3 regions of the Actinomadura decatromicini genome follow, and region 3 is predicted to be linked to each of the others. Evidence: riboswitches for the same ligand, from Rfam matches in the RefSeq annotation. Region 3 holds a riboswitch; each other region holds the start of a gene.

Region 1 (4,270 bases), on a different contig from region 3:
GACGCGTGGCGGACGGATAATGCGAAGGGGAATGACGGACCGGCGTGGCATGCTGATCCGCGTGGAGCCCGACACCAAGGAGTCACAGACGACCACAGAGCCGGAGATCACCATTCGGGTGGCCGACGAACTGCTGATGTTCCTGCCCGCCGTCCGCCGCGCGCCGGTGAACCGCGTGGCCTGCGACGGCACGTCCACGCTGGGGCATCTGGTGGAGTCGCTCGGCGTCCCGCTGCCGGAGGCCGGTCCGATGACCGTCGGCGGCGAGCCCGCGGGGCCGTCCACCCGTCCGGCGCCGGGCGACGAGGTGGGGGTGGCGGCGGTGCCGCGGCCGCAGGCCGTCCCGCTGGAGCCGGGGCAGGTCGCGCCGCGCTTCCTGCTCGACGTCCACCTCGGCACGCTCGCCCGCCGGATGCGCCTGCTCGGCCTCGACACCGCTTACCACAACGACATGGACGACCCGGCGCTCGTCGTCCAGGCGAACGAGGAGCGCCGCGTCCTCCTCACCCAGGACCGCGGGCTGCTGCGCCGCCGGGCGCTGTGGTTCGGCGCGTACGTGCGCGGCTCCCGACCGGACGACCAGCTGCGCGACCTGCTCGACCGGTTCGCCCCGGTCCAGCGCCCGTGGACGCGGTGCACGGCGTGCAACGGGGAGCTCGTCCCGGTCGCCAAGGAGGAGATCGAGAGCGCCCTCCAGGCGGGCACCCGCCGCAGCTACGACGTCTACGGCCGCTGCTCGGACTGCGGCAAGATCTACTGGCGCGGCGCGCACGGCGACCACCTGGAGCGGATCGTCCGCGAGGCCCGCGCCTACGCCGCCGCGTCCGAAGCCGCCGCCGCGTCCGCCGCCGGAACCGCGTCCGGGGCCGGGCGGTGACCGCCGTGATCGTCGTCGTGGGCGCGGCGATCGTCTCCGGCGGGCGGCTGCTGACCGCGCAGCGGGCCGAGCCGCCGCACATGGCGGGCGGCTGGGAGCTGCCGGGCGGCAAGGTCGACCCGGGGGAGTCCGACGAGGACGCGCTGGTCCGCGAGTGCCACGAGGAGCTGGCGGTCAAGGTGCGGCTGGAGCGCCGGGTCGGCGGCGACTGGCGGCTCAGCGACCGCGCCCTCCTCAGGGTGTGGACGGCCCGTCTCGTCGAGGGCGAGCCGCGCGCCCTGGAGCACCTCGCGCTGCGCTGGCTGGCGCTCGCCGAGCTGTACGAGGTCGACTGGCTCCCGGGCGACCGCCCGGTGATCGACGTCCTCGCGGCCGACGCCGCCGCCTACGGCCTCGGCGTCGCCTCGGGACAGGGAGAGTGACGGGGGCTTCCTGCCGCGCCGCAGGAAGCCCCCGACGTCTCATCCCTCGATGACGCCCGCGTCCGCTCAGGAGATGCGGTTGGCGCCCGCGAAGTCGGACCGGTCGGACAGTTTGGAGATCTTCACCACATCGCCGGTCTGCGGTGCGTGCAGGAACTTGCCGTCGCCGAGGTAGATCCCCATGTGGTGCAGGCTGCCGCCGAAGTACACGAGGTCGCCGGAGCGCAGCTCGCTCCGCGAGACCTTGGTCCCCAGCGCGAACAGGTCGCCGGTGTAGTGCGGCAGGCCGGGCTTGCCGACCTGGGTGTAGGCCCAGACGACGAGGCCGGAGCAGTCGAAGCCGCTCGGTCCGGCGGCGGCCCACACGTACGGCGAGCCGATCTTGGTGAGCGCCTTGCGGGCCATCTTCGCGGGCAGTCCCGAGCCCTTGACGGTCGCGCTCAGGCCGGTGTGCGGGTCGCGGACGTGCGTGGTGGACAGCTTGTCGAGCCGCTTCATCACCTCGGCGACCTTGCCGCGGGCGGCGGCGCGGGCCTGCTTGGCGTCCTCGGCCGCCTTCTTGACCTGCGCGGTCTTGGCCTCAGCCGACCGCTGCGCCGACTCGGCCTGGCCGATCTGCTTCTGCAGCGCCTGCACGGCCGCGGCCTGGTTCTGCGCGAGGTAGGCGCGGTCGGACAGGCCGTCCGGGGAGCCGCTCGAACCGAAGATCGCGTCGGGCGCGCCGGTCATGTAGTTCGCCGCGGCCAGCTGCCCGAGCCGTTCCCGGGCGGGCGCGGCGGCGGCCCGCAGCCGCGCGGCCTCGGCGGCGGCGGCGCGCTGCGCCTGCATCGCCTTGCCCAGGTCGACGCGGGTCTTGTTGTACTTCTCGGTGAGGATCTCGGCCTCTTCGTTCAGCGCGTCGAGGCTCTTGCGGAGCCCCTGCTCCGTCGTCGGCGTGGGGCTCGGGGTCGCGGCGGCGGTGAGCGCGGCCACGGGCGCGGCGTGGGCGGCGACGGGAGCGGCGGCGCCGAGGCCGATGACGAGCAGTGCGGCGGTGGCGGCGGGCGTGAGCCGCCGCCGATGCGGAGCCGGTGTCAAACCGGTGTTCTCCTCTCCTCGCGCGCCTACCGGGTTAGCTGACGGGTTCGGGCCAGGAGTCGCCCTACGGCGCGCCCTCGCGGGGCGCGCCGATTCACCCCGGGGGGTTGGGTCCCCGGTTCTCCCGGCGTACGGGAGATTCGGCGCTCCGGCCGCAGCCCCGGGGGGTGGGACTCCGGACGGCCGGATCTCGGGCAGATTACAAAGGATCGGCAAAGTTGGCGAATCGGCCCCGCCGCCGCGGGCCGGTCCGGACGCCCGCGCGGGCCGGCGCCGGACGGCCGCGCGGCTCGTCCGCCGGGGCGGGTCGCGCGCGCGGGGAAGTAGAATAGGTGGCTGCCGCCGTTTGCGGTGAATCCCGAACTCTCACGCAAGGCGAACCCGCATGCCCATTTCCACGCGCGACGACCTTCGGAACGTCGCGATCGTCGCCCACGTCGACCACGGCAAGACGACGCTGGTCGACGCCATGCTCTGGCAGTCCGGCGCCTTCCGCGAGAACCAGGACGTCGACGACCGGGTGCTCGACTCCAACGACCTGGAGCGCGAGAAGGGGATCACGATCCTCGCGAAGAACACCGCCGTCCGGCACAACGGGCTGACCATCAACATCATCGACACGCCGGGCCACGCCGACTTCGGCGGCGAGGTCGAGCGCGGGCTGTCCATGGTGGACGGCGTCGTCCTGCTGGTGGACGCCAGCGAGGGCCCCCTCCCGCAGACCCGGTTCGTCCTGCGCAAGGCGCTCGAGGCGAAGCTCCCGGTGATCCTCGTGGTCAACAAGACCGACCGCCCGGACGCCCGCATCGACGAGGTCGTCGACGAGACGTACGAGCTGTTCATGGACCTCGACGCCGACGAGGAGCAGATCGACTTCCCGATCGTGTACGCCTCCGGCCGCGCCGGCCGCGCCTCGCTCGACAAGCCCGCCGACGGCGAGATGCCGGGCAGCGAAGACCTGGAACCGCTGTTCAAGGTCATCACCGAGACGATCCCGGCGCCGTCCTACGACCCGGACGCGCCGCTCCAGGCGCACGTCACGAACCTGGACGCGTCCAGCTACCTCGGCCGGATCGCGCTCTGCCGCGTGCACGCCGGGACGATCAAGAAGGGCCAGCAGGTCGCCTGGTTCCGGCACGACGGCAGCGTCGAGCGCGTCAAGATCACCGAGCTGCTGATGACGGACGCGCTCGCCCGCAAGCCCGCCGAGGCGGCGGGGCCGGGCGACATCATCGCGATCTCCGGCATCCCCGACATCATGATCGGCGACACCATCGCCGACCCGGACGACCCGCGCCCGCTCCCGCTGATCACCGTGGACGAGCCCGCGATCTCCATGACGATCGGCACCAACACCGGTCCGATGGCGGGACGCGAGAAGGGCACCAAGGTCACCGCCCGCATGGTCAAGGACCGGCTCGACCGGGAGCTCGTCGGCAACGTGTCGATCAGGGTGCTGCCGACCGAGCGTCCGGACGCCTGGGAGGTGCAGGGCCGCGGCGAGCTGGCCCTCGCGATCCTGGTCGAGAACATGCGCCGCGAGGGCTACGAGCTGACCGTCGGCAAGCCGCAGGTCGTCGCGAAGACGATCGACGGGAAGAAGCACGAGCCGGTCGAGCGGCTCACCGTCGACATCCCCGAGGAGCACCTCGGCGCCGTCACGCAGCTCCTCGCCGTCCGCAAGGGCCGCATGGAGCAGATGACGAACCACGGCACCGGCTGGATCCGGATGGAGTTCCTCGTCCCGGCGCGCGGCCTGATCGGGTTCCGCACCGAGTTCATGACCGAGACGCGCGGCACCGGCATGGCGCACCACGTGTTCGAGGGGTACGAGCCGTGGTTCGGCGAGCTGCGGACGCGGCCGTCCGGCTCGCTCGTCGCCGACCGCGCGGGC
Region 2 (4,270 bases), on a different contig from region 3:
ACGCGCCGGTCGCGATCGCGGCGCCGCGCGGCGTCCGGGTGCTGTTCAGCCGCCCGGGCCAGACCGCGGACGAGCTGATCGGCGACCTCGTGCGGGCGGAGCCGCCGGGACGGGCCGTGGTGGTGGTGTCGTCCGACCGGGAGGTCGCGGACGCCGCCCGCCGGGCCGGGGCGCGGCCGTGCCCGTCCACGTTGCTGCTGCGCCGCCTCGGCCGCTCCTAGGGCCGCCGCGCCGCGACACGGGACGAGCCGCACCGGACCGTCCATAAGGTGCCCATAAGGCTGTGATAAGGGATGCTTCGCCCTTCGTGATCATGAGGTCACAAATAGTGGACGATCTGCGCAAATGTCAATTGAACTGCGACGAATCGGTTGTGACGGTTGTTGCCCCTCGCTAATGTCGTCCGCTGACGTCGTGGACGAGAGGGGCGAAACCGATCGTGGCCAATGAACTCATCGGGGCACCGGCGCACCGGCGTGACCGGAGCGGGGGCACGGCGAGCAGGAGCACATCCCGCCGCTTGGCGGCGGTGGTCTGCCTGACCGTGACCGCCTCCCTGGCCTACCCCCCGGTGCTGGCGCACGCCGAGCCCAAGCCGACCAGGGCGCAGGTGCAGAAGAAGCTCGACCGGCTCAACGAGCAGATGGACCACAAGGTCGAGCAGTACAACCAGCTCAACGAGAAGCTGAAGATCGCCAAGAAGAAGTACGACGGCGCGAGGAAGTCGAGCGCGCAGGAGCAGGCGGCGTTCGAGGAGCAGCGCTCCAAGATCGCCCAGATGGCGGCCACCGCCTACAAGAACGGCGACTCGGCCGACGTGACCGGCTTCGTCGGGAGCAAGGACCCGCAGGCCATCCTCGACCAGGCGGCCGTCTTCTCGCACCTGTCGCACGAGCGCAACTCGCAGCTCACCCAGTTCCTCGCCACCGCGCAGCGGCTCCGCCGCGAGGAGGCGCAGGCCAAGACCGCGTACGACGACGTGAAGGCCAAGAACAAGGAGCTGCAGGACCAGAAGCGCAAGCTCCAGCTCGAGGTCGACAAGCAGAAGAAGCTGCTGGCGAAGCTCGGCGGCGGGTCGTCGTCCGGCGGAGGCGGCGGCGTCGGCGGCACCTACACCGGCCCGGCCAGCGGCCCGGCGCGGCTGGCGCTCCAGTTCGCCTACGCGCAGCAGCGCAAGCCGTACGCCTGGGGCGCGACGGGGCCGAACTCCTACGACTGCTCCGGCCTCACCATGAAGGCGTGGGCGGCGGCGGGCGTCAACATCACCCGCACCACCAACTCCCAGTGGGCCGCCACGAAGCGGGTCGCGAAGTCCGACCTCCAGCCGGGCGACCTCGTGTTCTTCAGCGGGCTCAGCCACGTCGGCATGTACGTCGGCAACGGCCAGATGATCCACGCCCCGAGCACCGGCAAGGTCGTGACGGTCGTGAGCATCAACTCCAGCTACTACGCGAGCAACTACTACGGCGCCGGGCGCCCCTGACGCGCGCGCGACGCCCTTCGCAGGGCGACTTCCACAACGGACCAGGTCTGACCTGGTCCGTTGTTGATTTTGTGGGGGTTTGCCTTCTCTTGGGGCTTTGGTACCTTGTACCCCATTCACGGCGCCCGCCAGGCGCCATGGACCCGCGACGCCCACCAGGCGCCGCGGCCGCACGCGGCGCTTCCGGCCGCGTGCCGGCGGTGCGAGCCACGCGCCGCCTCCCCCCGGCGGCGCGCTCCACGCGCCGTCCGCGCGGCGCCCGCACGGCGCCGCACCGGTCTGCACAGACCGCGCCCCCCACCCGCCGCACGCGCGCCTCACGCGAGCATGGCGCTGAGCGCGCCGCCCGCGGCGGACCCGAGGGGTCGGGCGAGGACGGTCCCCGGCGACGGGCCGCCGTCCGCCCACCATCAGGCGCCGCTCGTTCGCACGCGGGAGACAGGTCCCGCGCCGGGCCCCATCTCGCCCCCAGGATCGCAGCGGCAGCGCCGAGTCCGCCCAGCGCGGAACCGGGGACCCACGTCCGCCGGAGTCCGGGACACCCTCCCGGACGGGCATTCCGGCACCGGGGTGAATCGGCGGCCCTCTCCCGCACGTCGGTGAGAGTCCGCCGTAGGGCCACTTCCACGCCCGAACCCGTCAGCTAACCCGGTAGGCGTCTTGGAAGAAGAGGAGTGAGACCCGCAGCGTCACCTGGGGCGTGGCCGCCTCCGCGCGGCCGCGCCCTCCCTTTCCCCTGCCCTCCTTTTTTTCTGCCCTCTCGCTGTGACCATCCCCGTGCTCCGCGCTGGCGCCCCCGCTCGCCCGGAGTCCCCCGTCCGCGCCCGCGCGCCGCCGATCCGGGCGGCCGACCAGGCGGACGGACCGGAAGCCGAGGAGATCCCCCCGTGCCAGGCGCGCACCGCAAGAAGACCTCCGGACGGCACCGCAAGCCGTCCCCCCTCTCCCTGACCTGGCGGACGACCGGCGGCGTGATCGCCGGCGCCGCCGTGCTCGGCGCCGCCGCGGCGACCGCGCAGGCGTCCGTCCTGACGTCCGGCGACGCGGCCCCGGCGAGCGCCACCGCCGCCGCCGTGAGCGGCCGGAAGGACGTGCGGACGGCGTCGTCCGAGACGTCCCGGCCGTCGTCCAGGGCCACCAAGAAGGAACGTTCCAAGACGCAGCCCGAAGCGTCGTCGAGCAACCGTCCGCGGCTGGACGAGCCGGAGCCGCAGGCATCCGAGAAGACGCCGGAGCCGGAGCGGCCGACGGCGGCCGAGGCCATCGCGCTCGCCCGCTCGCAGGTCGGCGTCGCCGAGGACGCGGGCGGCGAGACCAAGTTCCAGAAGTGGTACATGGGCACGTCCCGCGCGCAGGAGACGCTCGCCCGCGACGGCGGCTCCCTCGACGGCTACGGCGACGCGAACTGGTGCGACATGTTCATCTCCTGGGTCGGCGAGCGGCTCGGCTTCACCGCCGGGATGGGCAGCGACGCCTGGACCGTCGCCCACGCCCGCTGGTTCCAGCAGAACGGCCGGTGGGGCACCACGCCCCGGCCGGGCGCGATCGTCTTCTACGCCTGGAGCGGCGGCAAGGACAGCTCCGACATCCGGCACGTCGGCATGGTGATCAAGAAGGTGGACGACACCACGATCGAGGCCGTCGAGGGGAACACCGGCAACGCCGTCCGGGTGAAGACGCGCTCGGCCGACGACATCGTCGGCTACGGATACCCCGACTACCGGTCATGACCGCGCCCTCCCGGCCCGCCGCTGCATAGGATCTCGCGCATGGAGGACGGACCCGGCCCCGGCGGCGGCCCCGTGCCGCGCCGCCGGGCGCTCGCGCTGGGCGCGGGCGGGGCCGCCGCGCTGCTCGCGGGCGGCGGGGGCGTGCTCGGCTTCCGCTCCGGCCGGCACGCGGCGCCGCGCGCCCACGCCGACGGCGCGGCCCGCTCGTTCGCCCCGGCCGACGCGGCGGCCGTCCTCGCGGGCCGCGCCGCCGCCGTGCGGAGCGGCGACCGGACGGCCTTCATGGCGACGGTCGCGTCCGCGCCCGCCGCGTTCCAGGACGTCCAGTCCCGCATGTACGGCAACCTGCGCAAGCTCCCCCTGGACGGCTGGCGCGAGCGCGTCGCCGGCGTCGAGGCGGTGGACGACGCGGCGGGCGTCGCGGTCGTCCGCGTCGAGGTCCGGTACCGGCTGCGCGGCTTCGACCGCGGCGACGTCGCCCGCACCCGCCACCTGTCGCTCGCCCCGCGCCCCGGCGGCTGGACGGTCGTCGGCGACGGCTCGTCCCGCGGGTTCCGCGACGACGCCGAGATCTGGGACGGCGGCCCCCTCACGGTCGTCAGGGGCCGCGCGTCGCTCGTGGTGGGCGACGCGACCGGGCTCGCCGACATCGCCCGCCGCCTCGACGCCGCCGTCCCGGTGGTGAGCGACGTCGTCGGCAAGGACTGGGCGCAGCGGGTCGTCGCGCTGGCCCCGGCGGACGCGGCGCTCGCGTCCGCGCTGGCCGGGCCCGGGCAGAGCCTCGGCCAGATCGCGGCGCTCGCGACGGCCGCGCCGTCCCCGGACGGCGGGCGCGGCGAGGACCGGGTCGTCATCTCCCCCGGCACGTTCGCCCGCCTCAACAAGCTCGGCCGCGGCGTCGTGCTCACCCACGAGCTGACCCACGTCGCCACCGGCGGCGCCAGCGACCGCACGACCCCGCTGTGGCTGATCGAGGGCTTCGCCGACTACGTCGGCTACCGGGACGCGAAGATCGGCGTCCGCGCGGCGGCGGGCGAGCTGCGCCGCGACGTCGCCG
Region 3 (4,270 bases):
GGCGTGGACGTACTGGAACCGCGGCCCCGGACCGGGCCCGAGCTACCTGGAGACCGAGGAGGGCCACGACTGGTCGCACAGCACCGGACGCGCGATGGCCGCCAACCTGGTCGCCGCCGCCTCGGCGCTCGCCGCGAACCCGATCCCGGCCCCGCCGTCCTGACCCTGCCCGGGTGACCAGGGCGGAGCGGCGCATCCGGCTGGCGATGCACGCGGGGTTCTTCCTGCTGCTCGCCGCGTCGGCGTCCCGGCTGGCGGTCAGGCACGGGCTGGACGGTGCGACGCCCGCGCTGCTCGCGCTGAGCGGGGTCCTCGGCGCCGGCTACGCGCTGGGCGCCGTCCGCTGGGACGCGCTCGGCCGCCGGGGCCGCCTCGGCTGGCTCGCCGCCGTGCTCGTGTGCTGGCTCGCCCTGGTCGCCGCCGCGCCGAGCTTCGCCTGGTGCGCCGTCCCGCTGTTCTTCGCCGCGCTGCGGCTGCTGTCGCCGCGCGCCGCCGTCGCCGCCGTCGTGGTGATCACCGGCGCGGTGATCTTCGCGGCCGTCTACCTGACCGACCCGTTCGACCCGAGCCTCGTGCTCGCCCCGATCGCGGTCGCCGGGATGGCGGCCGTGATCCTCCTGGAGTTGCAGCGGCTCGTCGACGACCTGGTCCGCACCCGCGGCGAGCTGGCCGACACGCAGCGGGCGGCCGGGGTGCTGGCGGAGCGCGAGCGGCTGGCCCGCGAGATCCACGACACGCTCGCGCAGGGCCTCACCAGCCTCGGGATCCTGCTCCAGGCGGCCGACCGGCAGTGGGACGCCGCGCCGGAGGCGGCCCGCAGCCAGCTGCGCCGGGCCGCCGACGTCGCCGCCGCGAACCTCGACGAGGCGCGCCATTTCGTCCGGGCGCTGGCCCCGCCCGCGCTGGCGTCCGGGTCCCTGCCCGCCGCGCTCGCGGAGCTGGCCGACGCGGAGGCCGGAGACCCGCGGGTACGGTTCCGGACGGCGGGGGACGAGTACCCCGTGGACGTCCAGGTGCAGGCGGCGCTGCTCCGCGTCGCGCAGGGAGCCGTCGCCAACGCGCGCGAGCACGCCGCCGCGACGGCGGTGACGCTCACGCTGACCTACCTGGACGACGCCGTGTCCCTGGACGTGGCCGACGACGGCTCCGGCTTCGACCCCGCCGCCGTCGCGTCCGCCCCCGGACGCGGATACGGGCTCCGGGCCATGCGGGACCGGATGGCCGAAGTCGGCGGCGCCCTCGCGGTCGAGAGCGCTCCGGGCGCCGGAACCGTCGTCGCCGCGACGGCCCCGCGCCGCGCGGCACGGCCGTCGAGCCCGGAGGAGCGAGGATGAGCGTGGTCCGGGTGACGATCGTGGACGACCACCCCGTCGTGCGGGCCGGGCTGCGCGCCCTGTTCGGCGGAGAGCCGGACATCGAGGTGGTCGCGGAGGCGGCGGACGGTGAGGAGGCGGTCCGGCGGGTGGGGCTCGTGCCGACCGACGTCGTCCTGATGGACCTCCAGCTCGGCGGGGGGATCGACGGCGTCGAGGCGACCCGGCGGATCCTCGCGCTGCCGGACCCGCCGCGCGTCCTCGTCCTCACCACCTACGACTCCGACGCCGACGTCTCCCGCGCGATCGCGGTCGGCGCGGCGGGCTACCTGCTCAAGGCGGGCCCGCCGGACGAGCTGTTCCAGGGCATCCGCACGGCCGCGCGCGGCGAGACGGCGCTGTCGCCGGAGGTCGCGACCCGCCTCGCGGACCGGCTGCGCGAACCCGCGCCCGCGCTCAGCCCACGGGAGATCGAGATCCTCGAACTGCTGGCCGAGGGCCTGTCCAACCAGCGGATCGCGCGCCGCCTGCTGATCAGCGAGGCCACCGTCAAGACGCACCTGGTGCACATCTTCGCCAAGCTCGGCGTCGGCACCCGCACGGCCGCCGTCGCCGCGGCCGTCGAGCGGCGCCTCATCCGCCTCCCCGGCTGAGACGGCCCGGCGGGTCCGCGGGCTCGATGGCGACGCGTGACGGCGCCTTCTTCCTCCTCACACGCTTCCTCCTCCACGGTCGCCGCGCGACGTCCGGCTCCCATCGGACGATCGGCGGGACGTGCCGCGCCGTCCGGTTGACGCCCGCGTCAACCGATCGGTTGATTTCGCCGGACCCGCCGCCTGAGAACGACCCGTCGAAAGCCCTTGTCCCGCCGGGGAATTCGGGAGGGCAGGCCGCGCCGCACGCATAATCTATTTGCCGTTCCGAGTTGCCGTCGCCGTTTTCCGCTGCCTATTCTCCGCTGCACCGGTCGAAGTCCGGCCGGACGCCGAATCCCCCGAAAGGGGAGCCGGGGACCCAGGTTCCTCCGGGGTGAATCCGCTGGCCGCCAGCGGTAGGGCCGTCTCCTGGCCCGAACCCGTCAGCTAACCCGGCAGGCGGAAAAGGAGAGGTGGACGCCAGTGCGAACGGGCATCCGGAAAATGATCGGAAAGCGTAGGCGGGGCAGAATGCTGCTGATGGTCCTGGTGATCGCCGGGGGCGTCGCCGTCCCGCTGGCCGTGACCGCGGGAACGGCGAGCGCGCCCGAGGCGGAGCGACCCGCCGAGGCCGCCGCAGCGCCGATGACGCGGACCGAGAAGAAGGTGACGGCCCCGGCGTCCCGCCCTTACGGGGTGGACGTCTCGCATCACGACAAGGGGTTCGACTGGAGCCAGAAGAAGCTCTCGTTCGGCATCGTCAAGGCCACCGAGGGCGTCGAGCACAAGGACTCGACCTTCGACCGCAACTGGGCGGAGATCCAGGAGAACGGGCTGGTCAGGGGCGCCTACCATTACGGCCGTCCCGGCAACGACCCGGTGCGGGAGGCCGACCACTACCTCAAGACGGTGACGTCCGCCGGACTGCGTTCGGGCGACCTGCTCGTCCTCGACCTGGAGACCACGGACGGCCGCTCCAAGAGCGAAGTGAACGACTGGGCCAAGCGCTGGCTGGAGCGCGTTCAGCAGAAGACCGGCGTCAAGCCGCTCTTCTACAGTTCGTGGTCGTTCGCGAAGGAATACGGCAAGGGCCTCGGCCTATATCCGCTGTGGGTCGCGCATTACGGAAAGGCGCGCGGACGGGTCGCCGCCCCTACGCCGTGGAAGCAGTGGGCCATTCATCAGTATGCGTCCACCGACCACGACCACAACGTGTCCCGGCTTTCCGCGGACGGGCTCCGGCAACTCGGCTACGACCCTTCGGCGCGGAGTTCCGGCTGACCGGCGTCCTACGGAATTCCCGCGCAGGTCTCGCGGATGACGTGGCGGGCGTTGGCCGAGATGACGTGATTGGTGGCCCGGTAGTAGGGGAGCTGGATGAGGGCCATCGACAGCGCTCGGCCGCGCCCGCGCGTCCAGGCGGCGTCGTCCAGGCCGACCTCGTCGCGGAAGACCCGCCTCGCCGGGGCGGGGAGCAGGTTCCACGCGGGGATCAGGTCGCAGGCGGGGTCGCCGACCCCGCCGGTCGAGAAGTCCAGGACGGCCGTGAGCCTGCCCCGCGCGACGAGCAGGTTGCTGGGCATGAGGTCGGCGTGCACCCACTGCGGGGCGTCGCTCCACGGTGGGGCGGCGAGCGCGGCCTCCCAGGTCGCGAGGGCGGCGTCGGCGTCGAAGGGCTCGTCGGTGCGGCGCAGGTCCTCGATCGCGTCGCGCGTGGCGGCGTCGAGGTCCGCCAGCGGGCCGCCGCGATGGGCGGTCGGCGCGCCGGCGGCGCCGACCCGCCGCAGCGCCGTGACGAACGCCGCCAGGTCGCGCGCCAGCGGTTCGGCCTCGGTGAGACGGCCCTCGACCGGGGTCTCCCCGGGGATCCACCGGTGGACCGACCAGGCGAACGGATACCCGCCGGCGGGCCGTCCCTCCGCGACCAGGGAGGGGATCGCGACGGGCAGCGCGGGCGCGAGCCGGTCCAGCCACCGCCGCTCCCACCGCAGCGCCTTGACCCCTCCGGCCGTGAGGGGAAGCCTCACCGTCAGCGTTCCGCCGAGCCGGTAAATCGCATTGACGGTCCCACCCGAATCCAGCCTTCTCACGGGGAGATCGGCCCACTCGGGAAACTGCCCGCGGATCAGGCGCTCGACGAGATCCGCATCGATGTCCACCTCATCGTCATGCATCTTGGCCACGCGACGAGGAGATCGCCGCGACGCCGAATCCGTCAACCGACTACCGGCGAGCGCGAACGGCACGGCGTCCGGCGCGAACCACCCGACCAGACTCCGGTCGAGGCCGCGGCCGCCGAGGGCCGGACGCATGTCCGAAATG

Evidence for each region. A riboswitch is a leader RNA that binds a small molecule or an ion and turns the genes downstream of it on or off. The one in region 3 is predicted to bind cyclic di-AMP.
Region 1: linked by a shared signal. The riboswitch ahead of FXF68_RS15795 (C40 family peptidase) and the one ahead of FXF68_RS05545 (glycoside hydrolase family 25 protein) in region 3 are both predicted to bind cyclic di-AMP.
Region 2: linked by a shared signal. The riboswitch ahead of FXF68_RS20105 (CHAP domain-containing protein) and the one ahead of FXF68_RS05545 (glycoside hydrolase family 25 protein) in region 3 are both predicted to bind cyclic di-AMP.

What each region holds. Positions count from the first base shown of each region.
Region 1 is NZ_VSRQ01000003.1:434,875-439,144, reverse strand. It holds gene FXF68_RS15805 (Mut7-C RNAse domain-containing protein) at 50-877, shown strand; gene FXF68_RS15800 ((deoxy)nucleoside triphosphate pyrophosphohydrolase) at 874-1,299, shown strand; gene FXF68_RS15795 (C40 family peptidase) at 1,366-2,376, opposite strand; cyclic di-AMP (ydaO/yuaA leader) riboswitch at 2,384-2,532, opposite strand; gene typA (translational GTPase TypA) at 2,762-4,270, shown strand, end outside.
Region 2 is NZ_VSRQ01000004.1:351,350-355,619, forward strand. It holds gene FXF68_RS20095 (NYN domain-containing protein) at 1-221, shown strand, start outside; gene FXF68_RS20100 (C40 family peptidase) at 545-1,483, shown strand; cyclic di-AMP (ydaO/yuaA leader) riboswitch at 1,960-2,157, shown strand; gene FXF68_RS20105 (CHAP domain-containing protein) at 2,371-3,213, shown strand; gene FXF68_RS20110 (hypothetical protein) at 3,253-4,270, shown strand, end outside.
Region 3 is NZ_VSRQ01000001.1:1,358,378-1,362,647, reverse strand. It holds gene FXF68_RS05560 (flavodoxin family protein) at 1-163, shown strand, start outside; gene FXF68_RS05555 (sensor histidine kinase) at 174-1,334, shown strand; gene FXF68_RS05550 (response regulator) at 1,331-1,966, shown strand; cyclic di-AMP (ydaO/yuaA leader) riboswitch at 2,287-2,426, shown strand; gene FXF68_RS05545 (glycoside hydrolase family 25 protein) at 2,480-3,229, shown strand; gene FXF68_RS05540 (aminoglycoside phosphotransferase family protein) at 3,238-4,122, opposite strand.